DNA from 4 places in the Variovorax sp. genome. Region 1 is predicted to be linked to each of the others. Evidence: predicted binding sites of a transcription regulator. Region 1 holds the regulator's gene; each other region holds the start of a gene.
What was found. The regulator sigma-54, encoded in region 1, starts transcription at its own class of promoters, with help from an activator protein. The targets are predictions, from matches to a motif close to TGGCANGNAANCTGCTTT.

Region 1 (4,171 bases):
ATCTGCTGCGCCATTTCCGGGCTGTGGATGATCAGCCCGATCTCGGTGTTCTGCGACTCCGAGCGCGGGTCGAAATTCATCGAGCCCACGAACAGCGTGCGCCGGTCGATCACCGCCGACTTGGCATGCAGCCGCCCGACCGTGGTGCCGAAGAGCCCCAGCCGCACGCTGCGCCGGGTGCGCGTGGAACTCAGCTCGTACAGGTCGGCGCCGAGCTTGAGCATGTCGGGCCGGTAGCGGCGGTAGGCGGTGTGCACCAGCGGCTCGTCGGTGGCGGCCAGCGAATTGGTGACCACGCTGATCTTCACGCCGCGCCCGCGGATCTCGCGCATCACCTCGAGCCCCGTGGCGCCCGGAATCAGGTAGGGCGAGACGATGGTCACTTCGTCGCGCGCGCGGCGCATCTGCTCGACCACGTTGTAGCGCACGCTGTCGACGTCCAGCAGCGGCACGCCGCCGTACGACGCGGTCTTGCCGATGACCCGGTCGGGCGAGTCGGCATAGGCCTCGGCCAGGGTCCAGATCAGGCCCAGCCTGCCGGCGTTCAGGTCGTCGGCGATCGGGCTGTAGCCCAGCAGGTCGTTGGGCGCGGGCGGTGGTGGCGGCGGGGTGGTGCCGGCGCCGGTAGCGGCATCGAAGCGGCGCTGCAGTTCCTCGCGCGAAAGGCTGCTTGCCACCACCGACTGCACGGGGCGCACGTAGGTGCTGTTCCAGTACTGGTCGAACAGGCTGCCGAGCCGGGGGATCAGCGCGCCGGTCACGAAGGTGTCCAGGTCGAGGAAGTTCTCGCCCGCCGTGCGCGTGAAGTACTGGTTGCCGATGTTGCGCCCGCCCGCCACCGCCATCGCGCCGTCGGCGATGAACAGCTTGTTGTGCATGCGGCGGTTCACGCGGCTGAAGTCGAACAGCGACGCCGCGAAGCGCCTGAGCAGGCTGCCGCGCCCGGCCGGGAACGGGTTGAAGAGGCGCAGCTCGACATTCGGCGTGGCGGCAAAGCCGAGCAGCAGTTCGTCTTCGCCGGAGGTGTAGAGGTCGTCCATCAGCACCCGCACGCGCACGCCGCGCAAGGCGGCATCGCGCAGGGTGCGCAGCAGGTAGCGGCCGGTCTCGTCGTTCTCGATCTGGTAGTACTGCACGTCCAGCGTGCGCTGGGCGCGGCGCGCGAGCTCGATGCGGGTGTCGAAGGCAAAGTCGCCGCCGGGCATCAGGCGAAAGCCGCTCAGGTCGGGGTCGGGCTGGGCGGCCATCGCGAGCTTGCCGAGCGCGGTGTCGGCCGACACGGCCATGGCCCTGGTGGGCGGGCGCGGCGCCTCGTCGGGCAGGGTGGCGCAGCCGCTGAACAGCAGCACGGCCAGCAAAGCGATCACCCAATGGCCCCAGCGCGACATCGGGAGACGGCTCATCGAAGGCTTTCTACAGTGCCTTGCGCAGATTGGCGGGCGCGATGCGCAGCGCCTCGCGGTACTTGGCCACGGTGCGGCGCGCGCACTCGATGCCCTGCTCCTTGAGCATCTCGGAGATCTGGCTGTCCGACAGCGGCTTCTTGATGCTCTCCGAGCTCACGAACTGCTTGATCAGCGCACGCACCGCGGTGCTCGATGCATTGCCGCCGGTCTCGGTGCCCAGCGCCGAACCGAAGAAATACTTCAGCTCGACCGTGCCGAACGGGGTGGCCATGTACTTGGCGGTGGTCACGCGCGAGATGGTGGATTCGTGCAGGCCCAGCTCGTCGGCAATTTCGCGCAGCACCAGCGGGCGCATGGCCAGCTCGCCGTGCACGAAGTAGCTCTTCTGGCGCTCGACGATGGCGTTGCTCACGCGCAGGATGGTGTCGAAGCGCTGCTGGATGTTCTTGATGAACCAGCGCGCCTCCTGCAGCCGCTGCGACAGTGCCTGGCTGCCTTCGCCCTTGTGCGACTTGAGCGCGCCGGCATAGATGTCGTGCACGCGCAGGCGCGGCATGACCTCGGGATTCAGCATGACGCGGAACTTGACGTTGGTGCCCCGGCCGGTCTTGGTGACGATCACGTCGGGAATGACGATGTTGCGCTCGACATCGACGAAACGGCGCCCCGGCTTGGGCTCCAGCCGCGCGATGACCTGCAGCGCCGAGCGCACCAGCTCTTCGCTGCTGCGGGTGAGCGTGGCCAGGCGCTTGAAATCGCGCCGCGCGAGCAGCTCCATCGGCTGCTTGCAGATGGTGATGGCGGTCTTGTAGACCTGTGCCTGCTCTTCGTCTTCGTCGTCCTCGGCGGCCAGCGCGCGCAGCTGGATGCTCAGGCATTCGCCCAGGTCGCGCGCGCCCACGCCCACCGGCTCCAGGCTCTGCAGCAGGCCGAGTGCCACCTGGAAGTGGTGCACCAGGTCGTCGAACTGGTCGTTGTCGTCGCCGGCCAGGCCCGAGGCCAGCGCCGGCAGGGAGTCTTCGAGATAGCCGTCGTCGTTGAGCGACTCGATCAGGAAGCGCAGCGCGGCGCTGTCGTTCTCGCTCAGGCGCAGGCTCAGTGCCTGGCGGTGCAGGAACGACTGCAGCGATTCCTGGCTGCGCGCAAGCTCGGTGGCGTCTGCGCGCTCGTCGTCGCCCAGGTTGTTCTGGCGCGCGGGGGCGTCGCTGCCCCACTCGCTGTCGTCGGGCGCCATGTCGACGGTGCCGTCGCCTTCCCAGTCGGGCTCGCGCTCGGCGATCTCGGCGGCGGGGCCGTCGGAATCGGCCGTGGTGGTGGTGCTGGTCTCGGTCGAGGCGGCGGAAGTGCTGGCCGGCGGCGGGGTGAACTCGCTCTCGCCGTCGCCGCCCTCGCCACTTTCGCCGCCGTCATCGCGCGCGACGGGGGCGTCGGCCGTGTCGAGCCCGAATTCCTCGCGCGCCGCTTCTTCCGCGGTGCGCTCGAGGAAGGGGTTCTCGTCGAGCATCTGCTCCACTTCCTGGCTCAGTTCGAGCGTGGAAAGTTGGAGCAGCCTGATCGACTGCTGCAGCTGTGGCGTGAGTGCCAGATGCTGCGAGACGCGAAGGGACAGCCCTTGCTTCATGTGGAGAACCCGACCCTTCCTTACATGCGGAAGTGTTCGCCCAGGTACACCCTGCGTACCTCGGCGTTGTCGACGATCTCCGAGGGCGTACCTTGTGCCAGCACATGCCCGTCGCTGATGATGAACGCGTGATCGCAGATGCCCAGCGTTTCGCGCACGTTGTGGTCGGTGATGAGCACGCCGATGCCGCGCTCCTTCAGGAAGCTGATGATCCGCTGGATTTCGATCACGGCGATCGGGTCGATGCCGGCAAAGGGCTCGTCCAGCAGGATGAAGCGCGGCTGGGTGGCCAGGGCGCGTGCGATCTCGACGCGGCGGCGCTCGCCGCCCGACAGCGCCAGCGCCGGCGAGTCGCGCAGGTGGTCGACGCGCAGGTCGGCCAGCAGTTCGGACAGGCGCTCTTCCATGTGCTGCCTGGACAGCGGCACGAGCTTGCCGCTCGCGTCGGGCTCATGCTGCAGTTCGAGCACGGCGCGCACGTTTTCCTCCACGGTGAGCTTGCGGAAGATCGAGGCTTCCTGCGGCAGGTAGCTCAGGCCCATGCGCGCGCGGCGGTGGATGGGCATGTGGGCGATGGGCTCGCCGTCGATGGTGATGTCGCCCGCATCGGCGCGCACCAGCCCGACGATCATGTAGAACGAGGTGGTCTTGCCGGCGCCGTTGGGGCCGAGCAGCCCGACGACTTCACCCTTCTGCACGTCGAGCGAGACGTCCTTCACGACCGTGCGGCTGCCATAGCTCTTCTTCAGGCCGCGCGCCACCAGGCGGCTGCCCGGTGCGCCGTTGGCTTCCTGGGTTCCAGCGGTTTCGATCACTTGCGGGTTTCTCCATCGCCACCGAGCGTGGTGGTCGAGCGCAGGCCCGTGCCGGGTGCCGGCGTGGACGCTGCCGGCGCGGCGGGCTTGGCTCCGGCCGGAGCGCCGGGCGCGGGCGCCGTGGCGGCCTTGGGTGTCAGGATGGTCTTGACGCGGCCGCTCGGGGACGATGCGTTGACCGCGGTGTTCGGCGGCACGGTGGAACCGTTGACCGTGTAGGTGTCGTTGCTCTGGTCGTAGACGATCAGGGCGCCGGTGCTCACGTCGTTCGGCGTCGAACCGAGCAGGCGGCGCATTTCTGCGTTGCGGATGAACTTGACGTTGTCGGC
Region 2 (4,171 bases), 740 kb from region 1:
TGCAGGACCTGCGCGCCACGCCCGTCGAGGCCGCCTTCCCGGGCGTGGAAGTACACGCCAACGTCGTCTCCGGCCTGCTCGACCAGCGGCTGTTCAGCGTGCCGGACTATGCGCCGGGCTACGAAGTGCTGAGCGTGCTGGTGACGGGGCTGCTGCTGGCCTTCGGCCTGTCTCTGCTGTCGGCGCCGCGCGCGGTGCTGCTGGTCGCGGCAACCATCGCCGCGCTGGCCGGGCTCAACACCTGGCTCTTCGTCGGCCACGGCCTCGTGCTGCCGCTTGCGTCAGCCCTTGCCATGACGATGCTGGCGTTCGTGCTCAACATGAGCTGGGGCTACTTCGTCGAATCGCGCGCGCGGCGCGGGCTGGTGCGGCTCTTCGGCACCTATGTTCCGCCCCAGCTGGTCGACGAAATGCTGGTCCAGCCTGACCGCTACAGCATGCGCGCCGAAAGCAAGCAGATGACCGTGATGTTCTGCGACATGCGCGGCTTCACCCGCCTGTCGGAGCAGATGACGCCGGCACAGCTCCAGGCCTTCCTCAACACCGTGTTCAGCCGGCTCACCGACGTGATCAGCGCGCACCGTGGCACCGTCGACAAATACATGGGCGACTGCGTCATGGCCTTCTGGGGCGCGCCCATCGATGCGCCCGACCACGCCGCATTGGCCGTGCGCGCCGCGCTCGACATGGCCGATGCCGTGCGCGACATCAACAACGCCAACCGCGCCGGCGGCCGCCCGGAGATCAGCGTGGGCATAGGCATCAACAGCGGCGTCATGAGCGTGGGCGACATGGGCTCGGCCGCGCGGCGCAGCTACACCGTCGTCGGCGACGCGGTCAATCTGGCGTCGCGCCTCGAGGGCCTGAGCGGCCACTACGGCGTGGAGATCGTCGCCAGCGGCACCACCTGCGAACTGGCGCCCGGCTACGTCTGGCAGGAACTCGACAGCGTGCGCGTCAAGGGCAAGGCGCAGGCCGTGGCCGTGTTCACGCCCCTGGCCGAGCGCACGCCCGAAGCCGAAAAACAGGCCCAGCCGATGCTCGAGCGCTGGGGCGACGTGCTTGCCGCCTACCGCCGCCAGGACTGGGCCGTGGGCCGGAACTTGCTGGCCCCCCTGCTCGCCGCGGATGCCAAAAAAGTCCTTTACCAGCTCTACGCCCAGCGTTTAGCCTCCATGGCGTTGCGGCCCCAGGATCCGAACTGGGACGGCGCAACCCGGTTCGAAACCAAATGACGACGGACACACACAAGGGGTCTTTCACAATGCAGGTTCGTGTGCTGGGTTGCTCAGGCGCCATTGCCAAAGACTGCCGCACCACCTCGTTCCTGGTCGACACCGACCTGCTCGTCGATGCGGGAACCGGCGTCGGCGACCTCACGCTCGACGAAATGGCCGCCATCGACGACGTGGTGCTGACGCACTGCCACCTCGACCACATCGCCGCCTTGCCCCTGATGCTCGACGCCGTCGGCAGCCGCCGCTCCAGACCGCTGCGCGTGCATGCGCTGCGCGCCACCATCGAAGCGCTGCGGGCGCACGTGTTCAACAACGTCATCTGGCCCGATTTCGAGAGCATTCCCAGCCTGGAAGCGCCGTTCGTGAGCTTTCACGACATCGAGGTGGGGCAGATGCTGCAGCTGGGCAGCTGTGCGCCCAAGTCGATCGAAGTGCTGCCGGCTGTGCATACGGTGCCGGCCTGCGGCTTTGCCGTGCGGCGGGCTTCCGGCGGGGCGAACTGGGTTTTCAGCGGCGACACCGAGCGCAACGCGCCGTTTTGGGACCGGGTGAATGCGCTGGATGTGGCGATGCTGGTGATAGAGACAGCCTTCAGCAACCGTGAACAAGCGCTGGCCGAGCGCAGCCTGCATTTGTCACCGGTGATGCTGGCGGATGAACTGGCGCGGATCGCGCCGGGGAAGCAGTTTCCGATCTACATCACGCATACCAAGCCGGCGGAGACCGACGAGATCATGAGCCAGATCGAGGCGCTGGCGGAGCATCAGGTGGCGGGGGTGGCGCTGCGGGATATCAGGTGGTTGAAGGCGGATGGGGTGTTGACCTTTTGATGCATCGGCGGCGCGTGCCGGGATGACATATTTGTCATGTCAGATGCATCTGGACACAAAATGTGTCGCACCGTGTTACACGTTGGTAAACAAAGGTGACGCGTTCGGTCGGCAGGAGGCTGGTTCGGTGGGTGGCACAGATGCTGCGGAAGTTCTCCCGCTCCGGGCAGGTTCCCGGGCGTAACAACCAACCAACCTGGAGTTAGTGAATGAACCGTCGTTCCATCGCACGCAACGTGCAAAAGGGTTTCACCCTTATTGAATTGATGATCGTTGTAGCGATTATCGGTATCTTGGCTGCTGTGGCGCTGCCGGCTTATCAGGACTACACGGTGCGTGCGAAAGTGTCCGAAGCCATTTTGGCCGGTTCTTCCTGCCGTACCAGCATCACTGAGACGGTGCAAAGCGCGGTGGGCTCGACTCTCCCGGCTGCTAATGCATGGGGATGCGAGTCGAGTGGCTCGACCAAGTACGTAGCTTCCGTTGTGACCACGGACACAGGCGTGGTCACGATCACAACGTCCGCTGCGACTGATTTGAGGGATGCTGCAAGCAAGACAATTTCGATGACCCCGTACGCAGATCCTTCCAATACTCTTGCTAATACCGACACTGGTAAGACCATTTTCAAATGGGTCTGCGGCCCAGGTGTAAGTGGTACCGCGATCAGCGCAAAATATCTTCCAGGTTCTTGCCGCGGGCAGTAATTGCAACGCGCAAAATAAAAGGCCCCTTCTGGGGCCTTTTTGTTTTTTAACAGCAGCAATATATGCGCAATAGACTTTCGCTCTGGCACTGGACTTCGTTATTCTTGTTGAACTTGGCCTTCTGTTTTCTCGCGGGAAAAGATTACAACTGGGATTTACTTAATTACCATTTTTATGGGCCATCCCTGCTGCTTGACAATCGTTGGAGTCAAGATTATTTCGCAGGCAGCATCCAATCGTATTTGAACCCGATCGCATATGTGCCATTTTATCTAATGGTTAAATGGGGATGGTCGGCGCTGATCATCGGCCTAATATTGTCGACGATAAACTTTCTGAACATCATTGTTGTCGGAAGTATCGCCAAAAAATTGTTTTCGGAGCGCGTCGATGATAGCCGGGTGCTCATCTACATGACATGCCTTTTGGCTATGGCAGCACCGGCATATTTGCAGGCCAATGGCTCATCGTTCAACGATCCATATGGTTCAGTTTTTATTCTTATAGCAGTTCGCGTACTGTTGTCCAGCAAATTTTCCAGCTGGCAACAAGCCGCTTGGGTAGGGTTCTTTACAGGTGCGGCAACCGGAATTAAGCTGACTAGCGCAACTTTTGCAGTTGCGTTTATGGCTTGTTTCATCGCCAGAGCTTTATTCGATCGTCGCGCATCTTGGCGGGAGTTACCAGCGCAGGTAGCGCTTTTTGTTGCTGGTGCTACAACGGCTTTCGTCATCTTGCATGGATTTTGGTCCTTTAAATTGTTGCAAGAATTTGGTAGCCCCGTATTCCCATTTTTCAATGCGGTATTTAAAGCGCCAGAGTTCCAGTTCGTCAACAACCGTGATTTTAGATTTCTTGGGAGTGGATTGTCAGGGCTTCTATTTTTGCCTTTCGACATGCTTCGCACACAAAGCTGGATATATAGCGAAGCGGTATCACCCGATCTCCGGCCCTCAATTTTGATGATGCTTGCTGCAGCTGCCGCATCGCTTAGCCTGTGGCGCGCGTACAGATCAATCGGAATCAGATCAAAGAATTCTGTCAACGGCGCATCGATGGAATTTTCGTCGCAGCACGTTTGGACGCCTGCGACAACTTTAGTATTTTTCGCGATCGTCGCATTTCTTATTTGGGGTGTTACCTCCCGAATCGGCCGATACGCATTTTCGCTCTGGCTCTTAGTTGGCCCACTGCTCGGGCTGGCTGCATTAAAGGTAGGAGGTCTTAAATTCGCCCGTATTACACTAGGTGTAGTATTGGCACTCCAAACCTACATTCAATTTTTCCACGGTTCTTATCGTTGGTCCCCCGTAGCCTGGGAAGAGTCGTGGCTTGATTTCAAACTCCCCTCTGCAATCACGCAACAACCCGCCGGAATAATTTCGACCGACACTCT
Region 3 (4,171 bases), 1.5 Mb from region 1:
CGCTGCTGGTGGACGCCGACGTGTCGTACTACTACGACCAGACCCTCAGCGAGCGCCTGCACGCCGACGTCATCGAGCCGCAGCGTGCCAAGGGCTACAAGGCGATCTGGCTGGTGGGCATTTCCATCGGCGGCTTCGGCGCGTTGATCCACGAACTGGCAAGGCCAGGATCGGTCGACGGCATCGTGGCGCTGGCGCCCTACCTCGGGCGCCGTGTGCTCGGGGCGGAGATCAAGAAGGCCGGTGGCCTGCGCGCATGGCAGGCACCCACCGGGCCGCAGCCCGACGAAGAGCCCGACCGCAAGCTCTGGCCCTTCTTCCAGCAATACCTTGCGGCGCAGCCTTCGAAGAACCTGCCGCCGCTCTACCTGGGATTCGGCCTCGAAGATCGCTTTGCCAGCAACCACAAGCTGCTGGCGGATGCGCTGCCGCCGGGCCGCGTGTTCACGACTGAAGGCGGCCACGACTGGCCGCAGTGGCGCCAGCTCTGGCGCAACGTGCTGGACGTGCTGCCGCTGCCGGCCATCGGCCGCTCGCGCCAGCAGCAGCCTGCTATGCAGCAGCCTGCGGCATTGACGCCTCGGTCGTCAGCGATGCCATTGGCCATCGCGGTCTGACGTCGAAGGCATAGCGCTCGGTCGCCTGCGACAGGCCCGACTGCAGGCGCATCGCGGCGGCCATGGCGATCATGGCGCCGTTGTCGGTGCACAGGTGCAGCTCGGGGTAGTGCACCCGCACCTTGCGCTTTGCGCATGCGGCATTGAGTTGCTCGCGCAGATTCTTGTTCGCCCCCACGCCACCCGCCACCACCAGCCGCTTCAGGCCGGTCTGGTCCAGCGCGGCGAGCGACTTCTTCAGCAGCACCTCGACGATGGCCGCCTGCGTGGACGCCGCGAGGTCGGCCTTGCTGGCCTCGAGCTGGTCGCCGAGCTTCTTGGCCTGCGTGAGCACCGCCGTCTTCAGGCCGGCGAACGAAAAGTCGAGATCGCCGCTGTGCAGCAGCGGACGCGGCAGCTTGAAAGCCGCGGCATCGCCGCCTTCGGCCAGCTTCGCGAGCCACGGCCCGCCGGGGTACGGCAGGCCCATGAGCTTGGCGCTCTTGTCGAAGGCTTCGCCGGCCGCGTCGTCGATGGTCTCGCCCAGCAGCTCGTAGCGGCCCACGCCGTCCACCCGCATCAGCTGCGTATGGCCGCCGGACACCAGCAGCGCCACGAACGGAAACTCCGGCGGATCGGCGCTCAGGAATGGCGACAGCAGATGTCCTTCGAGGTGATGCACGCCCAGCACCGGCTTGCCAAGCGCCACGCCCAGCGCGCAGGCCACGCCGGCGCCCACGAGCAGCGCGCCCGCAAGGCCCGGTCCGCGCGTGTAGGCCACCACGTCTATTTCACCGAGCGAGCGGCCGGCCTCGGCCATGACCGACTCGGTCAACGGCAACACGCGGCGGATGTGGTCGCGGCTGGCCAGTTCGGGCACCACGCCGCCGTAGGCCTGGTGCATGGCGATCTGGCTGTGCAGCGCATGCGAGCGCAGCACCGGCAGCGCGTTGCCGTGCGACTCCACCAGCGCCACGCCGGTTTCATCGCAGGATGATTCGATTCCCAACAAGAGCATGCCGCCGAGTGTAGGTGGCGCCCGCCGCAGGCGCCCGCGAAGGGGCAAGCGCGGGCGAGAGGCTGGCCCGAGAGGCACGGATGTTGCAATGCTCCCGCAAGGCTCCCCGCAGGCGAACGCACCCACCATGAAGTCCGGACTGAGTTTTCTGATCGCCGCCCGCCGCTGCGAGATCGACGAGCTGGACCAGCTCGCGCGCACCAGCGAACTGGTCGGCATGATCGGGCGGCTGGTGCATGCGCTGCAGCGCGAGCGCGGCATGTCGAACGTCTTCCTCGCCTCGCACGGCATGCGCCTGGCCGACCAGCGCGCCCCGCAGATCGCCGAATGCCTGGCGCTCGAGCAGGAAGTGCGCGCGGGGTTCGACCAGCTAGAGGCCGAGCACCATCGCGGCGTCGGCTCCGGCAACGGCGCACGGCTGTTCAGCCGCATTGCCTGGGTGCTGCCCGGCCTGGACGCCCTGCCCGCTTTGCGCCGGCGCATCGATGCGCGCGAACTCAAGCCGTCGCAGTCGACCGCCGCCTTCGTCAAGCTCATCGCCGGCCTGCTTTCGGTGGTGTTCGAGGCGGCCGACGGCGCCACCGACCCTGAAATCTCCCGCCTCCTGGTGGCGATGTTCAACTTCATGCAGGGCAAGGAGTTCGCCGGCCAGGAGCGCGCATTCGGCGCCGCCGCACTGGCCCAGGGCCGCAGCGACGAAACCCGGCGCCTGCAATGGCAACACCTGATCGAATCGCAGGAACGCTGCTTCCAGGTGTTCATCGACTTTTCCGGCGACGCGGTACTCGCCCTCTGGCGCGAGAGCCAGTCCGACGCCACCCTGGCCGAGCTTGAACGCATGCGCCGCCGGGGCGTCACCTCCGCGCCCGCCGACTCCGCGCTGGGCCAGGCCTGGTTCGACTGCTGCACCCGCCGCATCGACGCCATGCGGACCGTCGAAGACCGCCTCGAGGCCGACCTGCGCGCGCTTTGCAGCCGCAAGACCGCCCGGGCGCGCAGCGAACTGCAGGCCTACCGGCAGGTGCTCGACACGCTGGCGCCGCAGACCGACGCCACCCTGTTCTTCGACGACACCGACGCGCAGGCCGCCACGCCCGCGCAGCTCGGCCGCCACCTCGAACGATCGGTGCTCGACATGGTGCAGGAGCAGTCGCAACGGCTGCAGGCCATGAGCGACGAACTGCAGACCGTGCGTGCCTCGCTCAACGAGCGCAAGCTCGTCGAACGCGCCAAGGGCCTGCTGATGGCGCACCGGCGCATGAGCGAGCAGGAGGCGCACAAGATGCTGCGCGAGACCGCCATGAACCAGGGCCGCCGGCTCGTCGAAGTGGCCGAGTCGGTGCTTGCGATGGCCGACTACCTGCCCATGCCGGATCGCACGCCGCCCCGCTGACGGCGTTCAATTTGGTGCGCCGCACAACAATCGTGCCTGCCGCGCATCCATCGTCCGGATGGAGCCCGACCCTTGCCGTGCAAGGCGCTCCAGCTACTTTCCTGATAGCAACACACTGCATGGAAAGGCTGGCACAACGCTTGCAAGCAGCCAGCGCATAGACCCAAAAGGGTCTTCAGGCAGGCGGCACCCAAAGGCGGGTGCCACCCACCGAACCGGACAAAGGCGTCCCCATCCCGCAAGGGCTCGTTCTCGAGCAGCCCCTGCGCGGTGCGGACGCCTTTTCGTTTTTGTCTTTCTTGTTTGTTGTTTGTCTTCAACCGGAGCCCCGCCCCATGACCGACCTGCTCAAAACCCGCCTCAGCCGACGCCGCGTATTGCAAGCCGCCGCCATCGGCGCCGTTGGCATCGACCCCGCCCTGCGCGCGGCCGTCTGGGCCCAGGGCTCGGACAAGCCCGAGAAGGAAGAAGTCAAGATCGGCTTCATCCCGCTGACCGACTGCGCCAGCGTGGTCATGGCCTCGGTGCTGGGCATCGACAAGAAGTACGGCGTGAAGATCGTCCCCAGCAAGGAAGCCAGCTGGGCCGGCGTGCGCGACAAGCTGTCCAACGGCGACCTCGACATGGCGCACGTGCTCTACGGCCTGGTCTACGGCATGCACCTGGGCCTGAGCGGCCCCAGGAAGGACATGGCCGTGCTCATGACCCTGAACAACAACGGCCAGGCGATCACGCTGTCGAAGAAGCTCTCGGACAAGGGCGCGGTCGATGCGGCATCGCTCGCCAGGCTCATCGCCAGCGAGAAGCGCGAATACACCTTCGCTCAGACCTTCCCCACCGGCACGCACGCCATGTGGCTCTACTACTGGCTCGCATCGGCCGGCATCGACCCGTTCAAGGACGTGAAGAACATCACCGTGCCGCCTCCGCAGATGGTGGCCAACATGCGCGTGGGCAACATGGACGGCTACTGCGTGGGCGAGCCCTGGGGCCAGCGCGCCATCATGGACGGCATCGGCATCACTGCCATCACCACGCAGGACATCTGGAAGGACCACCCCGAGAAGGTGCTCGGCTGCACCGCCGACTTCACCAGGAAGTACCCCAACACCGCGCGCGCCGTGACGGCGGCCATCCTCGAAGCCAGCAAGTGGATCGACGCCG
Region 4 (4,171 bases), 1.2 Mb from region 1:
CGACAACGCGCACCAGTTCGGCGCCTGGTTGGGGCTGACGCCCAGTCAGCATTCCAGCGGCGGCAAGGCCAATCTGGGACGCATCACCAAACGCGGTGACGAGTACTTGCGAACCTTGCTGATCCAGGGCGCCAAGTCGGCCGTGTTCAGCGCGGCCAAACGCAGCGACCCGATCAGCCGATGGTTGCTGGCGCTCACGGCGCGCTCGGGCTGGCAGAAGGCCGCCGTCGCACTGGCCAACAAGAACGCGCGCATCCTGTGGGCCATGCTCACGCGCGGAACCGCGTTCGATGCGCACCATGTGCCACAGTTGCCCACTGCGCGACAAGCACCAGACAAAGCCGTGGCGGTGCCCGCGATGTAGCCATTTACTCATTCGCTCTTTCCAGTTGTTCAACCAGGACGTACGCATCGAAGATGCTCCACAGGTCAGACCGGCAGCAGGGGAACTCGTTTTATTTCGTGTGGCACTTGACCACGTGCGGCGAATGGAGTCCTGCTGAGCGGCTCGTATCTGGGGCCTCGGCCATAAGCCGACACAAGCCCGTCTGTAGATGTGCAGTCTGTCCATTCGTGGTGACCTCTTCTCTCACCGTGCGCTTGCTTTGAACGACGACGAAGACCGATTGTCAGGAACAGAAAAACCCATGAACAGTTGTTGACGTGGCGGGAAGTCCCTGTAGAAATAAAGGAGGAGCCCGAAGGGCGGGGGACATTCGCGGAGCAAGGTACCCCGTCGGCGTGAGCGCGCCCCGAAGAACAGCGGTAAGTCATCTCAGGCCACCGCCTTGGTACCGCCAAAGGTCGTCTGCTTGACGAACTTCGAGGTCAGGTGATCGCCCGAGGAAATAGGCGCGTACTTGGCGACCTCGCCCGGTGCGAGACAGCTCGGCAGGCACTCGACCATCGCGTCGTAGTTCGGCTGATGGAAAAACACCAGCGACTGGCGGCGGTTGGTGCTCGCCACTTCGAACGGCGGGTTGATCACGCGGTGCAGCGTGGACACCCACTGGTCGTTGGTCCACTGCATCATCAGGTCGGCGATGTTGACGACCAGCCCGCCCTCGACTTGCGGCACGTCGACCCACTGGCCTGCCTTGTTGAACACCTGCAAGCCCTTGTCGTCGGGCAGCACGATGGTGAGGCTGCCGTAGTCGCTGTGCGCGCCCGCGCGCAACTGCCCCGGCAGCGGCTGCTCGCGCTGCGGCGGATAGCTCAGCACGCGGAACATGCTGATGTGCTCGTCGATCTTGTCGTCGAAGAAAGTCTCCGGCAGCGAAAGGCCGAGCGCGAAGATGCGCATCAGCGAGCGCGAGAGATCGCTCATGGCCTCGAAGTAGCTTTCGTAGGCTTCACGGAAACCGTCGATGGGCGGCCAGCTGTTGGGCTCGAAGTGCGGGCCGGCGGCGGGGCCACGGTGGTAGTCGTCGTCGGGCACGTTCGACGGGCCGATGGAGAACGACTCCTTCAGGTCGCCGGGTGCCGCCTCTTCGAGGCTGTACGACAGCCCCTCTTCGCCGACCGCGCTGTAGCCGCGCACCGCGTCTTCGCGCGGCCGGTCGACCTTGCGCTTCTCGGCCAGCGGCATGTCGAAGAACTTGCGCGAGAGCGACGACACGCGCTCTATCAGCCCGGGCGAGATGCCGTGGTTGGTGATGACGAGAAAGCCGATGCTTCGGCAGGCTTCGTCGACTTTTCTCGCAACCGCTGACTTGCCTTCGGCGGTGCCGTTGAAGTAAGGCGCGAGATCGATGATGGGAACGGACAGCAGGGTCATGGCGGCTTCCTCATTCAGTCAGTCATGCGTTCGTGCATGCGTTGGCATGCCTTTCGCCATGCAACGTCTGTGCCAGTTGGACCAAATGGACAAATCGCATTCGCCGCGTCAGCATGGTGCGCAACAGCGGCCTGTGGCGCCGGTTGCGACGCAATGCGATGCACAGTGGCCTTACAGTGGTGCGCCGTTTGAAAATCGATGAACGTGAAGAGAAGAGCGAGGGAAGATGCCTAAGACCAAGGCGCTGGCCGCAGCCAGCAGCAGTACCGACAAACCGGCGCGCAAGCGTGCCAAGCCGGCCGTGCGCAGTGCGTCGGCCGTGAACCGGCGGCTGCGCCAGATAGAGGACAAGCGCAGCGCGATCCTCGGCGCGGCGCTGGGGCTGTTCTCGCGCTTCGGCCTGCATGGCACGTCGATCGACCAGGTGGCGGCACGCGCCGATGTGTCGAAGAGCAACCTGCTCTATTACTTCGCGAACAAGGAGGAGCTGTACGTCAACGTGCTGCGCGACCTGCTCGCCCTGTGGCTCGAACCGCTGCGCGGCTTCAGCGCAGAGCAGGACCCGGCGGAGGCGATTGGCGGGTACATCCGCCGCAAGCTGGTGGTGTCGCGCGACCGGCCCGATGCGTCGCGGCTGTTCTGCCTTGAAATGATCCAGGGCGCGCCGCTGCTGCGCGACGAACTGGACCGCGAGCTGCGCAAGCTGGTGGAGAAGAAGTCGGAAGTGATCCGCGCCTGGGTCGAGGCCGGCAAGCTGGCGCCGGTCGATCCGCATCACCTGATCTTCGCGCTGTGGGCGGTGACGCAGCACTATGCGGATTTCGGCGTGCAGGTGCAGGCGCTGACGGGGCACACGCTGGAAGATGCGGCGTTCTTCGAAGAGACGGTGGAGAACGTTCAGCGCATAGTGCTGCAGGGCATTGCGCCGCGCTGAGTCTTGCCTTGCTCCCTCCCCCTCTGGGGGAGGGTTGGGGTGGGGGCAAGCAGCTTGTCCATCGAGCGCTCTGCCTGCCCCCATCCCAGCGTTCCCCCAAAGGGGGAAGGAGCAATTCAGTGCTGCGGCGGCGCCGCGATTTCGTGATAGCGCCGGTCGAAGTAGATCAAGCCCTGCGGCGCACCACCGATCGCAATCGCCACCGCCTCGCAGAACAGCACGTCGTGCGTGCCTGCACTCGTCGCGTGCACCACGCGGCAGTCGAAGGACACGGCTGCATCGTCGAGCATCGGCGAGCCGGTGGTCTTGCGGCTCCAGCGGCCGGCGGCGAAGCGTTCGTCCATCGGCGTCCTGCCGCCGAACAACGCAGACAGCGACTGGTGGCCGGCGGCCAGCACGTTCACGCACAGCACGCCGTTGGCCTTGAACGCCGGGTACACGGAAGCGGACCGGTTCAGGCACACCAGCAGTGTCGGCGGCTCGTCGGTCACGCTGCACACAGCCGATGCGGTGAAGCCGGCGCGGCCTGCCGGGCCGTCGGTGGTGATGATGTTCACCGCCGCGCCCAGCCGCGCCATCGCGTTGCGGTAGTCGGCCTTCTGCAAGCCCGGAGGCAGGCTGGCGGGGTTCGATGACGAAGAGGCGTGGGAGGCCATGGCATTCAACATGGAGAGTGACTCCTTCAGGCCAGCACGCAGGCTTCGTCGAAGGGCAGCCGCGGCAGGCGGCCGAACACCTTCGACGCATCGCCGTGGCCGAGGTTGATGAGGAAATTGACGGTCCAGTCGGTGCCCTCGAAAAAAGCCGCATCGACTTTCGCCTTGTCGAAGCCCGACATCGGGCCGGCGTCCAGGCCCACCGCGCGCGCGGCCAGCAGGAGGTAGCCGGCCTGCAGGCTCGCGTTGCGGAAGGCCGTTTCGTGCGCGGCCTCGGGGCTGCCCGTGAACCAGCTGCGCGCGTCGGCATGCGGGAACAGCGTGGGCAGCTTGTCGTAGAACTTGCGGTCCCACGCGGCGATGACGGTGACGGGTGCGCTCATGGTCTTGTCAAGGTTGCCCTTCGACAGTGCGGGCGCGAGGCGCTGCTTGCCTTCGGGCGTTCGCACGAACACGAAGCGCGCGGGGGAGCAGTTGGCAGAGGTCGGGCCCAGGCTCGCGAGCGAATAGATCTGCTGCAGTTGCGCGTCGGTAACGGGCTCGTCGGTCCAGCCGTTGTGGCTGCGTGCGGCGGTGAACAGCAGCGACAGCGCTGCGTCGTCGAGTGTGGATGCAAGTGTGGTCATGCTGGAACTGCAGGTGCGGTGACCCGCGAAAGAAAGTCGAGCAGGCTGCGGTTGAAGGCTGGGGCCTCGGTCACGCTATGGGCGTGGCCGCCATGCGGCATGAAGTCGAGCGTGACGTCGCCCAGGCCATCGGCCAGGCGCTGGGAGCAGGTCCAGGGCACGAGTGCGTCGTCCTTGG

Region 2: ACQY8B_RS25090 (pilin) is a predicted target of sigma-54. The motif match lies at 2,201-2,218, and genes of this name have one in related genera.
Region 3: ACQY8B_RS14595 (nitrate- and nitrite sensing domain-containing protein) is a predicted target of sigma-54. The motif match lies at 1,687-1,704, and genes of this name have one in related genera.
Region 4: ACQY8B_RS27170 (isopenicillin N synthase family dioxygenase) is a predicted target of sigma-54. The motif match lies at 1,835-1,852, and genes of this name have one in related genera.

What each region holds. Positions count from the first base shown of each region.
Region 1 is NZ_OZ257247.1:4,601,832-4,606,002, forward strand. Features, by position in the region: gene ACQY8B_RS21545 (phospholipase D family protein) at 1-1,403, opposite strand, end outside; gene ACQY8B_RS21550 (RNA polymerase factor sigma-54) at 1,414-3,027, opposite strand; gene lptB (LPS export ABC transporter ATP-binding protein) at 3,048-3,842, opposite strand; gene lptA (lipopolysaccharide transport periplasmic protein LptA) at 3,839-4,171, opposite strand, start outside.
Region 2 is NZ_OZ257247.1:5,345,004-5,349,174, forward strand. Features, by position in the region: gene ACQY8B_RS25080 (CHASE2 domain-containing protein) at 1-1,235, shown strand, start outside; gene ACQY8B_RS25085 (3',5'-cyclic-nucleotide phosphodiesterase) at 1,265-2,068, shown strand; gene ACQY8B_RS25090 (pilin) at 2,278-2,775, shown strand; gene ACQY8B_RS25095 (hypothetical protein) at 2,838-4,171, shown strand, end outside.
Region 3 is NZ_OZ257247.1:3,069,147-3,073,317, forward strand. Features, by position in the region: gene ACQY8B_RS14585 (alpha/beta hydrolase-fold protein) at 1-617, shown strand, start outside; gene tsaD (tRNA (adenosine(37)-N6)-threonylcarbamoyltransferase complex transferase subunit TsaD) at 553-1,614, opposite strand; gene ACQY8B_RS14595 (nitrate- and nitrite sensing domain-containing protein) at 1,742-3,007, shown strand; gene ACQY8B_RS14600 (CmpA/NrtA family ABC transporter substrate-binding protein) at 3,343-4,171, shown strand, end outside.
Region 4 is NZ_OZ257247.1:5,765,138-5,769,308, forward strand. Features, by position in the region: gene ACQY8B_RS27165 (IS110 family transposase) at 1-364, shown strand, start outside; gene ACQY8B_RS27170 (isopenicillin N synthase family dioxygenase) at 776-1,777, opposite strand; gene rutR (HTH-type transcriptional regulator RutR) at 2,004-2,711, shown strand; gene rutF (NADH-dependent FMN reductase RutF) at 2,828-3,379, opposite strand; gene ACQY8B_RS27185 (malonic semialdehyde reductase) at 3,394-3,993, opposite strand; gene rutD (pyrimidine utilization protein D) at 3,990-4,171, opposite strand, start outside.